3 regions of the Bacillus sp. KNSH39 genome follow, and region 1 is predicted to be linked to each of the others. Evidence: riboswitches for the same ligand, from Rfam matches in the RefSeq annotation. Region 1 holds a riboswitch; each other region holds the start of a gene.
What was found. Region 1 has a riboswitch for magnesium ahead of ACUL40_RS00090 (P-type ATPase). Riboswitches for the same ligand answer to the same signal wherever they lie in the genome.
Positions count from the first base shown of each region.

Region 1 (5,154 bases):
CAAAAGAAGAAGATTAATCACTTGCATGCAAAAATAATTTGTATTAAAATAAGGTCACAAGCAAGAGATTGCTCGAAAAACTTTGTATTTTACACATTAGAAACAATGTGATAATATAACGACAAGTAAATAATACATCCTGCGGTGTGCGTAACTTATTTATGTCTAAAACCGATGTTAGTTATACGGAAGCTCAATATTTAGCGACCATCATCAAGCCTTCCTTGTGGAGGAAGATGTACGGTAACTGTGAGGGCATCCACCTGCGAGTAGCGGGTTTTTGGACATTTACGAGGAGCGGCACGTGCGGGGGTCTTATTTCAACTAACCTTATATAAAATTCCTACGGTGTACGTAGCTTATGCATGTCTTAAACCAATAAGTTTAATATGGAAGTTCAATATTTAAATGTAGCTAACATGCCATCTTTTTAAGAAGGAAGTTACAAACATTTGTGAGAGCATCCACCTGTGAGAGCAGGTTTATGGACATCTAGAGAGAACGGCATATGTGGGGCTATATAAAAACCTTACGTTTTATACGTAAGGTTTTTTTGTTGCATAGATATATCAATATTATCTTGATTCACCTGTGAAGTTTCCGTAATAAATGTAGCACTTTCTGTCTTCATCAATCTCTCTTGAATCTAAGGAGAACTCCATAGACATGCCGTCTCGCTGAATATATATAATATCTGAATGAAGAGATGGTAAAATTTCTTCATAGTTCCATACATCTTGACTATCTACTATGTTTGAACTCGTTTCACTTAGTTCTCTAATTTCAAAACCGATGTAGGAGTATGTAGGGTCTGAAGGGTCATTTGCGAAAACTTCTTTTTGAATATAAATAACTGCTGTTCCGTCTGGATCAACCGAAGTTGCAGTAACAACATAAGTATTTTTCTCTTTAATAAAATATTCACAAGTCATGCGTGCGATAATTTCAGAATTAGAAATATTGGCGTAGTTCCATAAAGCAGGATACCCTTTCGTTTCATCATTAAGTCGATATTCTAAGCGCATTTAATCCCTCTTCTTCCTTTTTCTTCTACTTTATCATGCCATCCTATATAATAGGAATAGAATTTAAAAAGGGGAGTGCGAAGGTGACAAAAACGAAATGGCTAGTAGGTGGTGTCGTAACGTCTTTAATGACTGGCACTTTATTTGGTTGCGCACAAGATCTTCCCCCAAAACCAAATGATAATAGTTGTTCTGATTGGGATTGGGATGATGAACTTGGGGTATGGCAGTGTGATGATAGTAGTTCAGGTTATCGTGGGCATTATTTCTATGGTGGGCGATACTATCAAAATAAATCCACTTTTAAAAATTCATCGGCGTTTAAATCGTATCAATCGTCTGCTGAATTTAAAGGTGGAATTGGAAGCGGTTCAAAGGGAGGATTTGGGGGCTAAAATATGTCGCAATACATAAGGGATCGAAAAGAATTTTATTTGAAATATCCGGATTTTTGGTCGGATTTATATGAATGTGAGTATAGTTTGTTTCATGTTTTTTCTATAACAAATCAGACTTTGGACCAATTACACTTAGCGACTGAACGAATGGGGAAAATATTTTTTAAGACTGCTAGACTGCTGCGTAATTTAAGTGACGAACAGCTTCTAGATCTTGGCTTTCCATCCGCGAGTTTATCTTTCATTAGAATGAAAGGGCTCTATCCTGAATCTGTAATTTCGCGATTTGATTTTGCTGTAACAGAGGATAACAAAATCAAAATGCTTGAGTTTAATAGTGATACACCAACTTTTATTGTGGAATGTTTTCAAATGAATGGGAAAGTATGTGGAAATCTAGGCTATGATGATCCAAACTCGGATCAAGAACGATTGCTATCTTCTGGTGTAACGAAAGCAGTAATGGAAGCGACAAAGGGATTAGATAATCCAAATGTTGTTTTTACAGCACATCATGAACATATCGAGGATTGGAATACCACTATGTATTTAAGTCAGCTATGCCATGTTGAAAATAAAGTAGTGCCAATGTCAGAACTTAGAATTACAAAGGATGCTCTAGTCGATAAAGATGGGGCGAAGATTGATGTTTTATATCGCCAAACATATCCGATAGAAGATTTAATTGAGGATCAAGATCCTGAAACAGGAGATTTGGTAGGTGTGGAACTGTTACAACTTGTAAAAGCCGGAAAGCTTTTTATAATAAATCCTTTGTCAGCATTTTTACTTCAGCCAAAATCAATTCAGTGTCTTATTTGGGGGTTAGCAGAAGAAGAGGCCTTTTATACAAATGAGGAACAACAGTGGATTAAAGAATATATGTTACCTACATATTTAGAACCAGATTTATTTTTAGGAAAAGGTTCTTTCGTTCAAAAACCTTCATTTGGGAGAGAAGGAGATACAATTACGATTCGCGATAAAGACGAAAATATTATGCTTCAAAATGCACACCAAACATATAAAGCGTCACTGCCGATATTTCAAAAGTATATCGAACTGCCAGTCGTATCCTTGGAAACCGAAAAAGGGATCGAGAAACTGTCATATGTGTTTGGTTCGTTTTTAATTGCTGGAAAAGCGAGTAGTATCGGTATTCGTGCGGGAGAAAAGATTACAGGAAATGAATCGTACTATTTACCGGTAGGTATAAAAAGGAGGGGAAAAAATGATTAATTTTTTATTATATTTAGTAGTAACACTCGGCCTTTTATGTATAGGTCTGTTCTTGATGGAAGTGACAACGAAAGTAAAGGAATTTAAGTTAATGGCTCAAGGAAATAAGGCGGTAAGCTATGTGCTTGGAGGACGATTACTTGGGTTAGCTGTTGTTTTATATTCGACAGCAGCTAATTCAATTTCACTTCTTGATATGATTTCGTGGGGAGCAGTTGGGATTTTGGCTCAAATTATCGTCTTTTATTTAGCTGAGTGGCTTACACCACGCTTTAATATAAACAAAAGTCTCGAAGAAGATAATCAAGCAGTCGGTCTTTTTCTTATGTTTTTATCAATTTCAATTGGGATTGTAATTGCTGGTTGTATAACTTATTAAAAACTTTACGTTTAAACGTAAAGTTTTTTATTTTATTCCGTAAAAGCCCGATTGGTGAGGGCTAATAATCAGTGGGGGATGAACAAAACCCCCACTGATTAAAGTTACACTTTATATACGTTAGTTTGCCATACCTTTTGAAAAAATTGTAGGCTACGGTTGACATCTATTTTAAATAAGAGTAACATTTTCAATGTAATGAAAATAAGTCTCTGTTAGGTGAGGCTCCTGTATAGAGAAATGCTACTGCCCAAAAATGTCGAGAGACGCCAATGGGTCAACAGGAATGATCGAATTAAGGTTTTTCTTAACGTAGCTGGTAATGTACCTATGCTATACAGTGCTAAAACTCGGTGAGGGAGAGGTCCGTAGATTTCTAATTATATTAGAAATCGTTTATTTGTGTATGTAATGGCCGCTACTCTCTTAAGGGTAGGGGTCTTTTTTGTTACCAAGCTATGAGTAATTTCATAGTATAAACTATAAAATTAAACGAGGAGGTGAGGAGCATGTCAAATTCTGACTCGGTTCCGTTACCCATATACTTCAAATCAAAAATATATGATGTAGGCAGGAAACGATTTGTTCCTCCCTCTATATTTATCACAATGTAGCGTTTATAAAACGCGAGAAACTTTCACAGTAAAGTGGATAAATTGAGAAACAAAGCGTTTCTTCCTATGTTGTAAAGGAGGAGACGATAATATGTTATATGCAAACAAAACTGTGGGTAACACGTCATATAAACTAAGTAAAAAATCAATAAAAGAACAAACAATGCTCCAAAAAAATAAAGATTTATTAATTGAAATTGCAACAAGAGATGTCAAATCTGTATTTGCATATTTTAAAACAACAAGAGACGGACTATCAATGAAAGAGGCACAAAAACGTATTCAAGTATATGGCCGAAATGAACTAACTTCAAAAAGAGCACTTCTCGCAGAAGTCATGATGAAGCTTGGTGGCATGATTCCAGGTTTTTCAAAACAACGTGTGTGTGATGAATTACAACGTGAAACGATTACTGTATCTAGAGTAGAATGTTCTAGTAGTACAGGGCTAAATAGTGAACTGAAAATGATGGAGATACCAGTGCAAGAACTTGTACCTGGAGATATGATTTTTCTTTCGGCTGGAGATGCTGTGCCAGCTGATGTACGTATTATTTATGCAGATGATTTATTAGTGAATGAGTCTGTGTTAACGGGAAACGAAGCGAATATAGAGAAGTTTGAGAGCTGCTATCACCTTGAACGTAAACGATTTATTCCATTAAAACGGATGAAAGATTATAATCCACTTGAGCTTGAAAATGTATGTTTTAAAGGTTCGCATATCGTTAGTGGAAATGCAAAAGCTATCGTTGTTTCTACTGGAAAAAATACGTATTCAGGCATATTGCATACTTGTTGTAGTAGAACGTCTTAATGTGTTAATGGTGCTAAATATACAAAAACAATGTATAATAGACAAAGTTGAGCAAAAACGTAGAATGGTAATCTATTTATATAACCTTACGTGATAACGTGAGGTTATTATTTTTTTAATAGGAGAGGAATTATGAAAAAAGTATTATTAGTTGATGGTATGGCACTATTATTTCGTGCTTTTTACGCAACAAGTGTCTACGGACAATTTATGAAACGACAAGATGGAACCCCTACGAACGGGATTCATGGTTATATGAAACACTTGTTAACAGCTACGCAAGCGATCGAACCAACACATATCGTTACATGCTGGGATATGGGAAGTACGACATTTAGAACAGAATCGTTCTCGAATTATAAAGCAAATCGTGCAGCGCCACCAGAAGAATTAATTCCTCAATTTGATTTAGTGCAAGAAATGACTGCGAAATTATCCATTCCAGTTATCGGTATGAAAGGCTACGAAGCGGACGATTGTATCGGTACGCTTGCAAAACAATACTGCAATGAAGCTGAAGTTTATATTTTAACTGGTGATACAGATTTACTTCAACTTGTTGATAAGAACGTTACAGTTATGCTTCTGCGTAAAGGAATTGGAAATTACGAATATTACACACCGGAGAGAATCATGGAAGAAAAAGGTGTAGAGCCGTGGCAAATCGTCCATGCAAAAGCTT
Region 1 covers NZ_JBQXYO010000001.1:11,705-16,858, forward strand. The annotation lists gene ACUL40_RS00055 (sulfurtransferase) at 1-17, shown strand, start outside; RNA gene ssrS (6S RNA) at 134-316, shown strand; RNA gene ssrS (6S RNA) at 338-521, shown strand; gene ACUL40_RS00070 (hypothetical protein) at 576-1,025, opposite strand; gene ACUL40_RS00075 (hypothetical protein) at 1,109-1,420, shown strand; gene ACUL40_RS00080 (glutathionylspermidine synthase family protein) at 1,424-2,662, shown strand; gene ACUL40_RS00085 (DUF350 domain-containing protein) at 2,655-3,041, shown strand; M-box (ykoK) riboswitch at 3,246-3,411, shown strand; gene ACUL40_RS00090 (P-type ATPase) at 3,747-4,472, shown strand; gene ACUL40_RS00095 (5'-3' exonuclease) at 4,605-5,154, shown strand, end outside.

Region 2 (5,154 bases), 2.5 Mb from region 1:
GTATTGATTTACAAAAGCGTGCAAAAGGTACGGATGATAGGGAAGTGGATCCGAGTCAAATGGGCCAACATAAAAGTGTCGGTAACTCGATGACTTTTTCAAAGGATATGGATGAAGAGAAAGAATTACTTGATATGTTAGAACGGTTATCAAAATCAGTGAGTAAAAGATTACAAAAGCGAACCCTTGTTAGCTATAATATTCAAATTATGATTAAATACCATGATAGGCGAACAGTAACACGGAGTAAGCAATTGAAAAATGCAATTTGGGAAGAACGCGATATTTTTCAAGCAGCATCCCGTTTATGGAAGCAACATTGGGATGGTGATTCCGTTCGTTTACTAGGTGTTACAGCTACTGAAATAGAGTGGAAGACAGAATCGGTGAAACAATTAGATTTATTTTCATTTGAAGAGGATGCGAAAAAAGAACCACTACTTGCTGTCATTGATCAAATTAACGATAAGTATGGAACACCGATTTTACAACGAGGTAGTCAACTACTACGTAAGCAAGAGAAGTCGTTTCAACAAAAGTTAGAAAATAAGTTTATGTAGAAGGTGTCATGAAGTAGTAAAATCATGACACCTTTCCTAGTTAACTCGCTTCTAAATTTAAAGAAGTCTTCCATCCAGCTCCAGTAACGCCAGATTCTAATAGCATTCTACTTACTATTTTTTCAATTAAGATAGCCGCATTTGTCTTGCAATGTAATGTAGCCTGTATACACACCTTTTGATTAGAATCTACGTCTTCACTATACAACTCTTTTAAACCGATTCCTTCTGTACTTACCATATGCATAAGTAAAAAACGAATATGTGCTTCATTTTCTTCTGAACAAGTAAGGGAAAGTAAGTAGTTCGTTTGTTCTGGTGATTCTTCTTTTGATTTTTTATTCATAAAAAGAGCAATTGGGCGAAGAAGTATATTTGCTAGTAACACGCCTGCTGCACCTAATATAGCTGCAACGAGGAAACCGGCGCCTGTAAGAGTACCGACAGCAGCTGCACACCATAAAGTAGCTGCTGTATTTAGCCCTCTAATACTAAAACCATCGCGGATAATAACGCCACCCCCTAAAAATCCAATACCACTAACGACTTGAGCAGCAATGCGGGATGGGCTAGCATCATGATCAAGCATGACGGATAATAAAACAAATATACAGGCACCAAGTGATACGAGAGCATTTGTCCGTAACCCAGCCATTCGGTGTCTCCATTGTCTTTCCATTCCAATGCAAGCTCCTACAATAATTGCTATAACTAACCTGAATACAATGTCGTACCATACCATCATGGTCACCTCCATATATAATATGTGTTATGTTTTTTAGAATGAGCGGGGGATACCCACTCATTCTTATTTTTACAACCAGCTATGAAACTTTTTAATATAAAGCTTTTTCAGGAATTGTGTTAAAAAAGCGTAGCCTAATAGTATTCCTACTAACCAAGGGAAATAGTTAAGTGGCAATGCTTGTAAACCAACGGCTGCACCAAGTGGTGAGAATGGAATATAAATCCCGATTGCCATAATAAGAGCGGTTAATAAAACGACTGGTGTTGATGCAGTGCTTTGAATAAATGGAATCTTTTGTGTTCTTATCATGTGAACAATTAAAGTTTGTGTTAACAACCCAACGACAAACCAACCGGACTGGAATAATGATTGCTCGCTCGGTGTATTTGCACCAAATACATTCCACATGACTACGTATGTGATAATATCAAATATAGAACTAATTGGGCCGATACAAATAATGAAGTTTCGTAAGTTTGCAGTATCCCATTTTCGTGGTTTTTCTAGAAACTCTTTATCCATTTTGTCCCATGGAATAGAAAGTTGTGAAATATCATAAAGTAAGTTTTGAATTAAAAGATGAATGGCAAGCATCGGTAAAAAAGGAATGAAAGCACTTGCTACTAACACGCTAAACACATTACCGAAGTTAGAGCTAGCTGTCATCTTAATATATTTTAAAATATTTCCGAATGTAGTACGTCCTTCTAAAATCCCTGCTTCTAATATAGTTAAACTTTTTTCGAGTAGAATAATATCGGAAGCTTCTTTCGCAATATCAGTAGCAGTATCAACAGATATTCCGACATCAGCTTCACGTAATGCTACAGCATCGTTAATGCCGTCTCCCATGTAACCTACAGTGTGTCCATTTCCTTGTAATGCGTGTATAATACGAGATTTTTGCATGGGATTAAGCTTCGCAAATACAGTCGTTTCTTCGGCAAGTCTTGCTAATGCTTTATCTGGTAAAGAATCAATCTCGTAACCGAGGATTGGTTCGCAGATATCTAATCCAACTTCTTTACAAACCTTTCTTGTAACAATTTCGTTATCGCCAGTTAAAATTTTCACTTGTACACCATGTTTTTGTAATGCTTGAATTGCAGCTGCTGCAGATGGTTTCGGTGGATCTAAAAAGCCGATATATCCAGCGAGAATCATATCAGTTTCGTCTTTTACTGCGTACTCTGTATCATTTATTCTTCTATCTTTTTTATAAGCCACAGCAATAACCCGCATACCTTCACTATTTAGTGTCTCACTTATTTTTTTGACATTTGAACGTATTTTCTGGGTGAGTGGAACGATTTTTTCATCCACTTCAGTGTAGTTACAAATTGATAAAATTTCTTCTACGGCACCTTTACAAACCATTGTATGTTCACCTGAAATATCCTTTACGATGACTGACATACGCCGGCGGGCGAAATCGAATGGAATTTCATCTAGCTTTTGAAAAGCTGATGGATTAAATGTATTGTTTTCCTCTGTATGCTTAATAACAGCTTTATCTATTAAATTTTTCAATCCAGTTTGATAGAAACTATTTAAATAGGCAAATTGCAAGACGCGATTGCATTCATTTCCCTTGGGATCTAAGTGACGAACAAGGACAACGTTATCTTCTGTTAAAGTTCCGGTTTTATCTGTACAAAGAATGTTCATAGCACCTAAGTTTTGAATAGAATTTAGCTGTTTTACAATTACTTTTTGTTTAGACATTTTAACGGCACCTTTAGCTAAATTAGCAGTTACAATCATTGGTAACATTTCAGGTGTAAGGCCAACAGCGACGGCAATAGCGAAGAAGAAAGCTTCTTGCCAATCACCTTTTGTGAATCCATTAATGAGAAGGACAATAGGTGCCATAATAAGCATGAATGTAATTAAGAGCCAGCTTACTTTGTTTACACCTTTATCAAAGTTTGTTTCTACACGCTTTCCAATTACCTTATTGGCTAAAGAGCCGAAATACGTATCGGTACTTGTTGAGATGACAACAGCTTTTGCGCTACCACTTACAATATTTGTTCCCATGAAACAAAGGTTTTCCATATCGAGTGGATTGTAATTTTTTTTCATGTTTGTCGGTAAGATATGCTTATTTTCTGTATGGTAGCAGTGTTCGTATTTTTCTACAGGAAGTGCTTCCCCTGTTAAAGAAGATTGATTAACAAATAAATCTTTAGCGGATACAATACGCACATCAGCTGGAATGATATCACCGGCTGAAAGGGAAATGATATCGCCAGGTACAAGTTCCTCAATTGGAATTTCTGTTGTGTAATTTCGATTTAAATTCGTTACATTTTTTGTTTCATGTACAAATCCATTTATTCTAAATACGCTTGCAGTTGTTCGAACCATAGCTTTTAAATTATCGGCAGCTTTTTGAGAACGAAATTCTTGGGAAAACCGAATTGTTGCACTAAGTAGTACCATTGCAGATACGACAATTGTTCCTTGCATATCATCCGTGAAAAAGGAGAGTGCTCCAAGAGCTAATAAAACGAAAATAAATGGATTTTTAAATGCCGACAGAAATTGAATGTACCACGGTGCCATTTTATTATGAGCTATTTCGTTCGGACCATATAAAGAAAGTCTACGAGACGCTTCTTGTTTAGATAATCCATCTTGTGTTGTTTCTAAAAGTTTTAACGCAGAGCTTACATCTTGTGTTGCAACCTCCACTAATAATTCGTTATTTGTTTTCATGCTATCTTGCTCATAAGCATGCTTTGTTTCTTGTCTTTGTAAATTAAACATCGGTAGTTCCTCCTCTGTCATGAAGGAGGAAACAATCTGTTACCTAACTATTTGAAATGGTGAGGAACAGTTTCTTTCCTACCTACATGATGAAATATGAATGTAAAACGTATGGGTATCTGGGCCGAATCATCAATTGCCAACTGTTCCTCACCTCCGTACAATTTAGTAGTTTCTGAATATGCTATGTTTGTTTCATAGTAAGGTGCATATAGACGTAAAAAGACCTTTACTCAAAACGAGTAAAGGTCTGAATTCGCAGTTAAAAGAGTCCACAACAAAGACTGTTAGTAGACATAAATAAAAACAGTTTTTGTGTATGACAAAATACATGCACCTCTCCCTCGTTGAGTTTTAGCACTGTATAGCATAGGTACTGAAACCAGCTACATTAAAAAAGGCCTTCATTCCGACCTTTCCTGTTGACCCATTGGCGTCTCTCGACATTTTTGGGCAGCAGCGTTTCTCTATACAGGAGCCTCACCTAACAGAGACCATATTCAATTACATGTTGAATGTTAGCACTGTAAAATTGTAGTGTCAATATCTTTTTTATCTGTGTTTTTAAAATATTAAACGGATTTATAATAGATATGTGGGATGAAATGTATGATATTGATTATAAATAATATGAAAAATAAATATTTTTATAAAAGGGGAATTTGTAATGGGACCACAAAATTTTATTATAAATATTGAGAATCAAAAGTGGTTGTTTAATGAGCAGGAAGATTTATGTTCTCACGGGGAAATTTATTTAAATGTGGATGGAACGATTATTACACAAACAGGTATGGATGAGGAATGGGGAATAAGTGAATCAGCTTTAGCTCTGTTACGAACTTTAGATAAAGAATATATTTGTGATATTGAAAATGAAGAGGGGCTTATTTTGCACGGATGTGGCACTATGCTCATGTTAGGATGCCCAATTTCAATTCATTGGACTATAAACCATATAGGTGAAAATGTGGTTTTAAAGGATTTTGTCAAAGTTATTTCTACTGATCAAAAGGCTATATACTATGAAGGGCTTCATATAGAAGTAAATGAAAATGAATATAGAAAACAAAT
Region 2 covers NZ_JBQXYO010000001.1:2,553,715-2,558,868, reverse strand. The annotation lists gene ACUL40_RS12930 (DNA polymerase IV) at 1-560, shown strand, start outside; gene ACUL40_RS12925 (MgtC/SapB family protein) at 601-1,302, opposite strand; gene mgtA (magnesium-translocating P-type ATPase) at 1,375-4,080, opposite strand; M-box (ykoK) riboswitch at 4,412-4,579, opposite strand; gene ACUL40_RS12915 (hypothetical protein) at 4,748-5,154, shown strand, end outside.
Region 2: another riboswitch for magnesium. It lies ahead of mgtA (magnesium-translocating P-type ATPase); the one in region 1 lies ahead of ACUL40_RS00090 (P-type ATPase).

Region 3 (5,154 bases), 880 kb from region 1:
GTCAACTGACTTTCAAATCCATTCATAAAAAATCTTTTATAGAAAATGAAATTATATTTTATTATAAATTTAAAATTCTCCTTAAAAAACATAGAATTTAAATAGATTTAATTCGAAGAAACGTTATGAAACATATGAAACTTATTGTTTTCAATCAAATTCCAACTTTATAACAGAGGATGAATAATTAGTCATTCTGTATATTAAAAGAATATTCTTAACAAATCTTCTTTTATGATTAAAATCTTCTTTACGGTTTATCAAATTTATATGGTTAAACTACTCAATCAAACTATACACTAAAGTCAAAAATATGTACTTATACAGAATGATTACATACATTTTCTCATATCATTTCTCAAAGGACTATAAAGCAATAAAACAGATAAAATTAGAAATACGGTTGCTTGACAAGCAAAAAAAATATATTTATGCTTGCTACACGAAACAAATACATAAAATTTATGTTGCTTAACCTGTTAGGTGAGGCTCCTATGCAAACACAGGCTATTGCCCAAAAATGTCGAAAGACGCCAATGGGTAGAACAGGAATTGTCGGATTAAGGCTCTTCTTAAGATAGCTAAGTAATGAATTTTCATTACTTTACGTTGTATAGTGCCAAAGCTCTACTAGGGGGAGAAAAGCCTTATTTAGTCATGCCATTTTGAATCCCTCTAGTTACATACTAGGGGGATTTTTGCGTAAAAAACAGGGAGTAAGTGATAGAATCTTTCTAAACAAAAGTCATATTTAGTAATTGACGAGAACAATATTCTATTCATTAGCAAATGTAATATTATGTATTGTTTTAAATCAGGAGGATATTAAAATGAAAAAAATATTAAAACTCGATTATCTATTGCTCCTTCCTCTATTCATAACATGTACTTTAGGTATTATCATGATGTATAGTGCAAGCTCCATTGTTGCTGTTCAACATTACGGTTATAACAGTAGACATTTTGTTGATTCTCAATTAACAAAGCTACTTTTAGGAACAATTGGGTTAATAGTTTGTGCTTTACTCCCATATGAAATATGGAAAAAACGAATAGTCTCAATCTGTATTATGGTTGGAGGGATTTTTTTATTGATTATGGTTTTATGGAAAGGAAAAGTGGTAAATAATGCCCAATCATGGATCTTTGGAATACAGCCAGCTGAATTTCTTAAATTAGGAACAATACTTGTAACAGCCCGCTTTTTTGCATTAAGACAAAAACAAGCTAAAAATAACTGGAGAGGTATCGGAAAACTTTTATTCTTTTTAGCTACAATTTTTTTTCTTATCTTTAAACAACCAAATTTAGGATCTGCACTTTTAATATTAGGTATAGGTTTTAGCATATTTCTTTGCTCAGGAATAAATATAAATCTACTAATCAAAAGAATTATCATCAGTTCTATTTTGTGGTTACCTATTTTATATTTCTTGATTCAAAATAGTTTGTCAGAAGTTCAAAAGAAACGTATTACTACGATTTTCAATCCATTTCTTGATGCGCAAGGAAATGGATACCAGCTTATAAATTCTTTTATTGCCATTGGCTCCGGAGGAATCACTGGTCGTGGATTTGGAAATAGCATACAAAAAACAGGTTATCTTCCGGAACCACATACAGATTTTATAATGGCAATAGTTTCTGAAGAACTAGGATTTATTGGTGTATTTATTATATTGGCTGGAGTTTTGACTATAGTACTTCGCTCCTTAAAAATTGCACAATTATGTGTAGATCCATTTGGCAGTTTTATAGCAATTGGTATAGGATGTATGATCGGTATGCAATCTGTTGTAAATTTAGGTGGTATTACAGGACTATTTCCTCTTACAGGTACCCCATTTCCATTTGTAAGTTTTGGTGGAAGTTCTTTAATGGTCAATTTAATAGCAATAGGAATATTAATTAACATTTCAATTTTTAATAAAATTGAGTTTGATAATCATAATATATAATTTTTTATATATTAATTTAAAAATTTTAAAATTCGACCTCATTAATTAATCTATATTCAAAAAATTTCTAATTATTTTTTTAACTGTATAAATATTAATATTTATCTTCGTTTTAATACGAAAAAAGGCAGGCATAAATATATGCTTGCCTTCCGTTCTCAAAATCAATTACACCTAAAACAACGTGAGGTTAACCAAATCTAGATACTGTCTTCTACGCCCTATTTTTTACTTTTCTAAAACAATTTCTGCTATTTCATTAGCACATTTTTTAGAGTCAAATCCATCATAGTTACTTAGTACTACAACAGTCAAATATTCTTTTGGAAACCGCATGAAGTGTGAACGATAACCTGCCCAGCTACCTGAATGTTCCAAGTATCGACAGTTAAAACCTTCTGCAAGCCTTAGCCCAAAAGCATAATCTTCATTGTCAATAATCGTCTCCCCAGTTGGAGAAATTTTCGGACCTATTTCGCTCATTCTTTTAACAAGTTCTTTTCCACCAACAGTGCCTGTAGTTAAATTTTCTCCCCATCTTACAAGATCTTCAACATTTGTATGAACTGCCCCATCACCTGTATGTTCCCAAGGGCTTTCATAGATTTTATATTTTCCTTGCTCATTCTTCGAATACCCACTAATAATTGGTATAGTTGTTGGGTAGCAATCTACAATTGTTGTGTCTCTCATATGTAAAGGATCAAAAATACGCTCCTTTGTAAATTGACGTAGAGACTTGCCACTTACCTTCTCTACCACTTGTGATAATAAAAAATATCCTGTATTGCTATACTCAAATTTTGTGCCAGCTGGGAACCTTGCAATTTGATGATTTTTAAGGTGCTCTAACGATTCTTCCACAGTTAATGTATCTGTAAATTTAATATTTGCTGATACAGCCAATTCCATATAATCAACTAGTCCACCAGTGTGATGAATTAGGTGTCTCAATGTTACAGGTTCAGCATATGCTCCTATAGAAGGAACGAACCTTACAATTGAATCATCTAAACTCAATTTTCCCTCTTGTTCTAAGAGTAATATAGAAAACGCAGTAAATTGTTTAGAAACCGAGGCAATATTAAAAATATTTTTAGTAGTTATAGGTATATTTCCCTCTATAGTAGCTAAGGCAACCGCACCTTTATAAGTTACTCCGCTATCAAAACTAGCAATATATGCAAAGCCAGGAGCTTTTGGTGAAAACTTTTTTAATAATTGTTTAATCGATGTATGCGTCTTTTCATTATATGCATTATTCACCTCAATCACATCCCCTTCCCATTAAATGATTAGTATATTATCCTGTTATCTTTTTCAGTTACAAATTAGAAAAAAATCTTGTTCTGAGGGTACTATAAAATTTTAGCTTGATGACGATGGGGTACCGCCAGCATTTCGAAAAAAACCCACGCTAAGCTAAAAACACAATAAGCTGTCCATATGGACAACTTATTTACATAATTTTCGAAAGCTGAAGTTAAAAGTTTTTAATTTCTTGCTCACTTAAAGCACCCGTTAGTTTAAGTGTATTTCTTCACAATCTTATTTTTAAAATTAGAAAAAATTTTTACTCTTTTTTTAAAAATAAAGCCAGTAGTTAATCAACGGGGGTTCAACCTTAATATTTTCTTGATTTAATGATAATAGAAGATGGTCTCCGTTTTTCATTTATTAATTCTGGCATTTTTTCTAATCCTGTTGGAGTTGACTCTGGCTCAATAATTTTCTCTATTACAAGATCGTTGTCTATTAGAGTATTAATTAATGTTGAAATTGTTCTATGATATTTAACAACACCATCTATCCACCAATGTTCCTCCCTTTTTCCTTCTTCTTGGTAATTATCTAATGCCCAATGTAATCTATTTCCATTATTATCCTTAAACCAATTATTCATTTCCTTTCGAGCTGTTACTATTGGATGTTCTGTTGAAAAGATAAATTCACCATCATTTTTTAACAGACCACTTATTTTCTTAATTAGATGTGAGTAATCTTCTATGTAATGTATAACTAAAGAACTTGTTATTAAGTCGAATTTTTGATTTGGCAAATTAAGTTCTTCTATTGGTACACACATATAATCTATTTTTTCATTTTTGTTATACATTTCAGCTTGTTCAATCATATTTCTTGAGATGTCCACTCCCATAACTTTCGAGGCACCATTTTCTACACAGTACATAGAAAAGTGACCAGTTCCACATCCCAAATCTAATACAGACTTATCTGTAAGATTAGCAATTATAGATTTAATTGCTGGCTGTTCAACAAAATCATTAAAGGTAAATCCAGCTTCACGTAATGACTTATACTTTTTAAAGAAAAACGGATTATCATAAATGTTTTGTTTCATTATATACCCCCTATAATACAATCTATATTTTTTATATTCTAGAGGGCATCCGAAAATTCCCATATTGACCAAAATACAATTCAACTAACCTGCCATTTAGTTGAATAAGGAACAGTGTATATCCTATACATGTTAGGTTGATATAACGTCTCATTATAAGTAGCAAGGAAAAAGAGGAACCCTACTCTCTCAAGGAAACCTCCTTTTTTCGTTCTATGGACCTATGCATTTTTTCATACATTTCTATTCTAGCGCGGTTTTAGGTTTATCGTTTGTTTTTGGATCAACAAAAAAACTGTATTAAATCTTGTTTGATCCTAGGGGTCACTATATATGAACACTACGTATTTGACTTTCTCAATGACTAACATTACTTAACGTGGTAAAATAATATTCGGATGGGAATCCAATGTTATTAAAATTAAAGTGGTTATCAAGTCGGAGGAAGGCACTTTAGGGTGTCTTTTCTTTTTAAAATATATAAGCGCACCATCCCTTTTCTAATAGAGGCCCCCTCATGCCTCCTTACAGGGAGAATGATAAGGCATTTTTTATTTACCCAATTACCGAGCACTCATATGTTTTAAATAGTTACAATACTTGTATTGCTTCAATAACATATGATCATTCTTAAGAATGTCATTGAAATGTATCAATAGATTCTAGTGTAGCAAAATAAATTGTGCTATGATGTGAGCAAATATAAAGCTATCTAACGGAGGGATTCACATGCCGCATGTTGTGTTTCGTGGAATTACTACTGAACAATTAAAACACTTAAGTAAGCCATTAGTAGAAGAGCTCGCAGAAATTTGTGAGTGTGGTACGGATAAT
Region 3 covers NZ_JBQXYO010000001.1:887,981-893,134, reverse strand. The annotation lists M-box (ykoK) riboswitch at 469-645, shown strand; gene ACUL40_RS04405 (FtsW/RodA/SpoVE family cell cycle protein) at 831-1,958, shown strand; gene ACUL40_RS04400 (serine hydrolase domain-containing protein) at 2,187-3,224, opposite strand; gene ACUL40_RS04395 (class I SAM-dependent methyltransferase) at 3,583-4,320, opposite strand; gene ACUL40_RS04390 (DUF1904 family protein) at 5,050-5,154, shown strand, end outside.
Region 3: another riboswitch for magnesium. It lies ahead of ACUL40_RS04405 (FtsW/RodA/SpoVE family cell cycle protein); the one in region 1 lies ahead of ACUL40_RS00090 (P-type ATPase).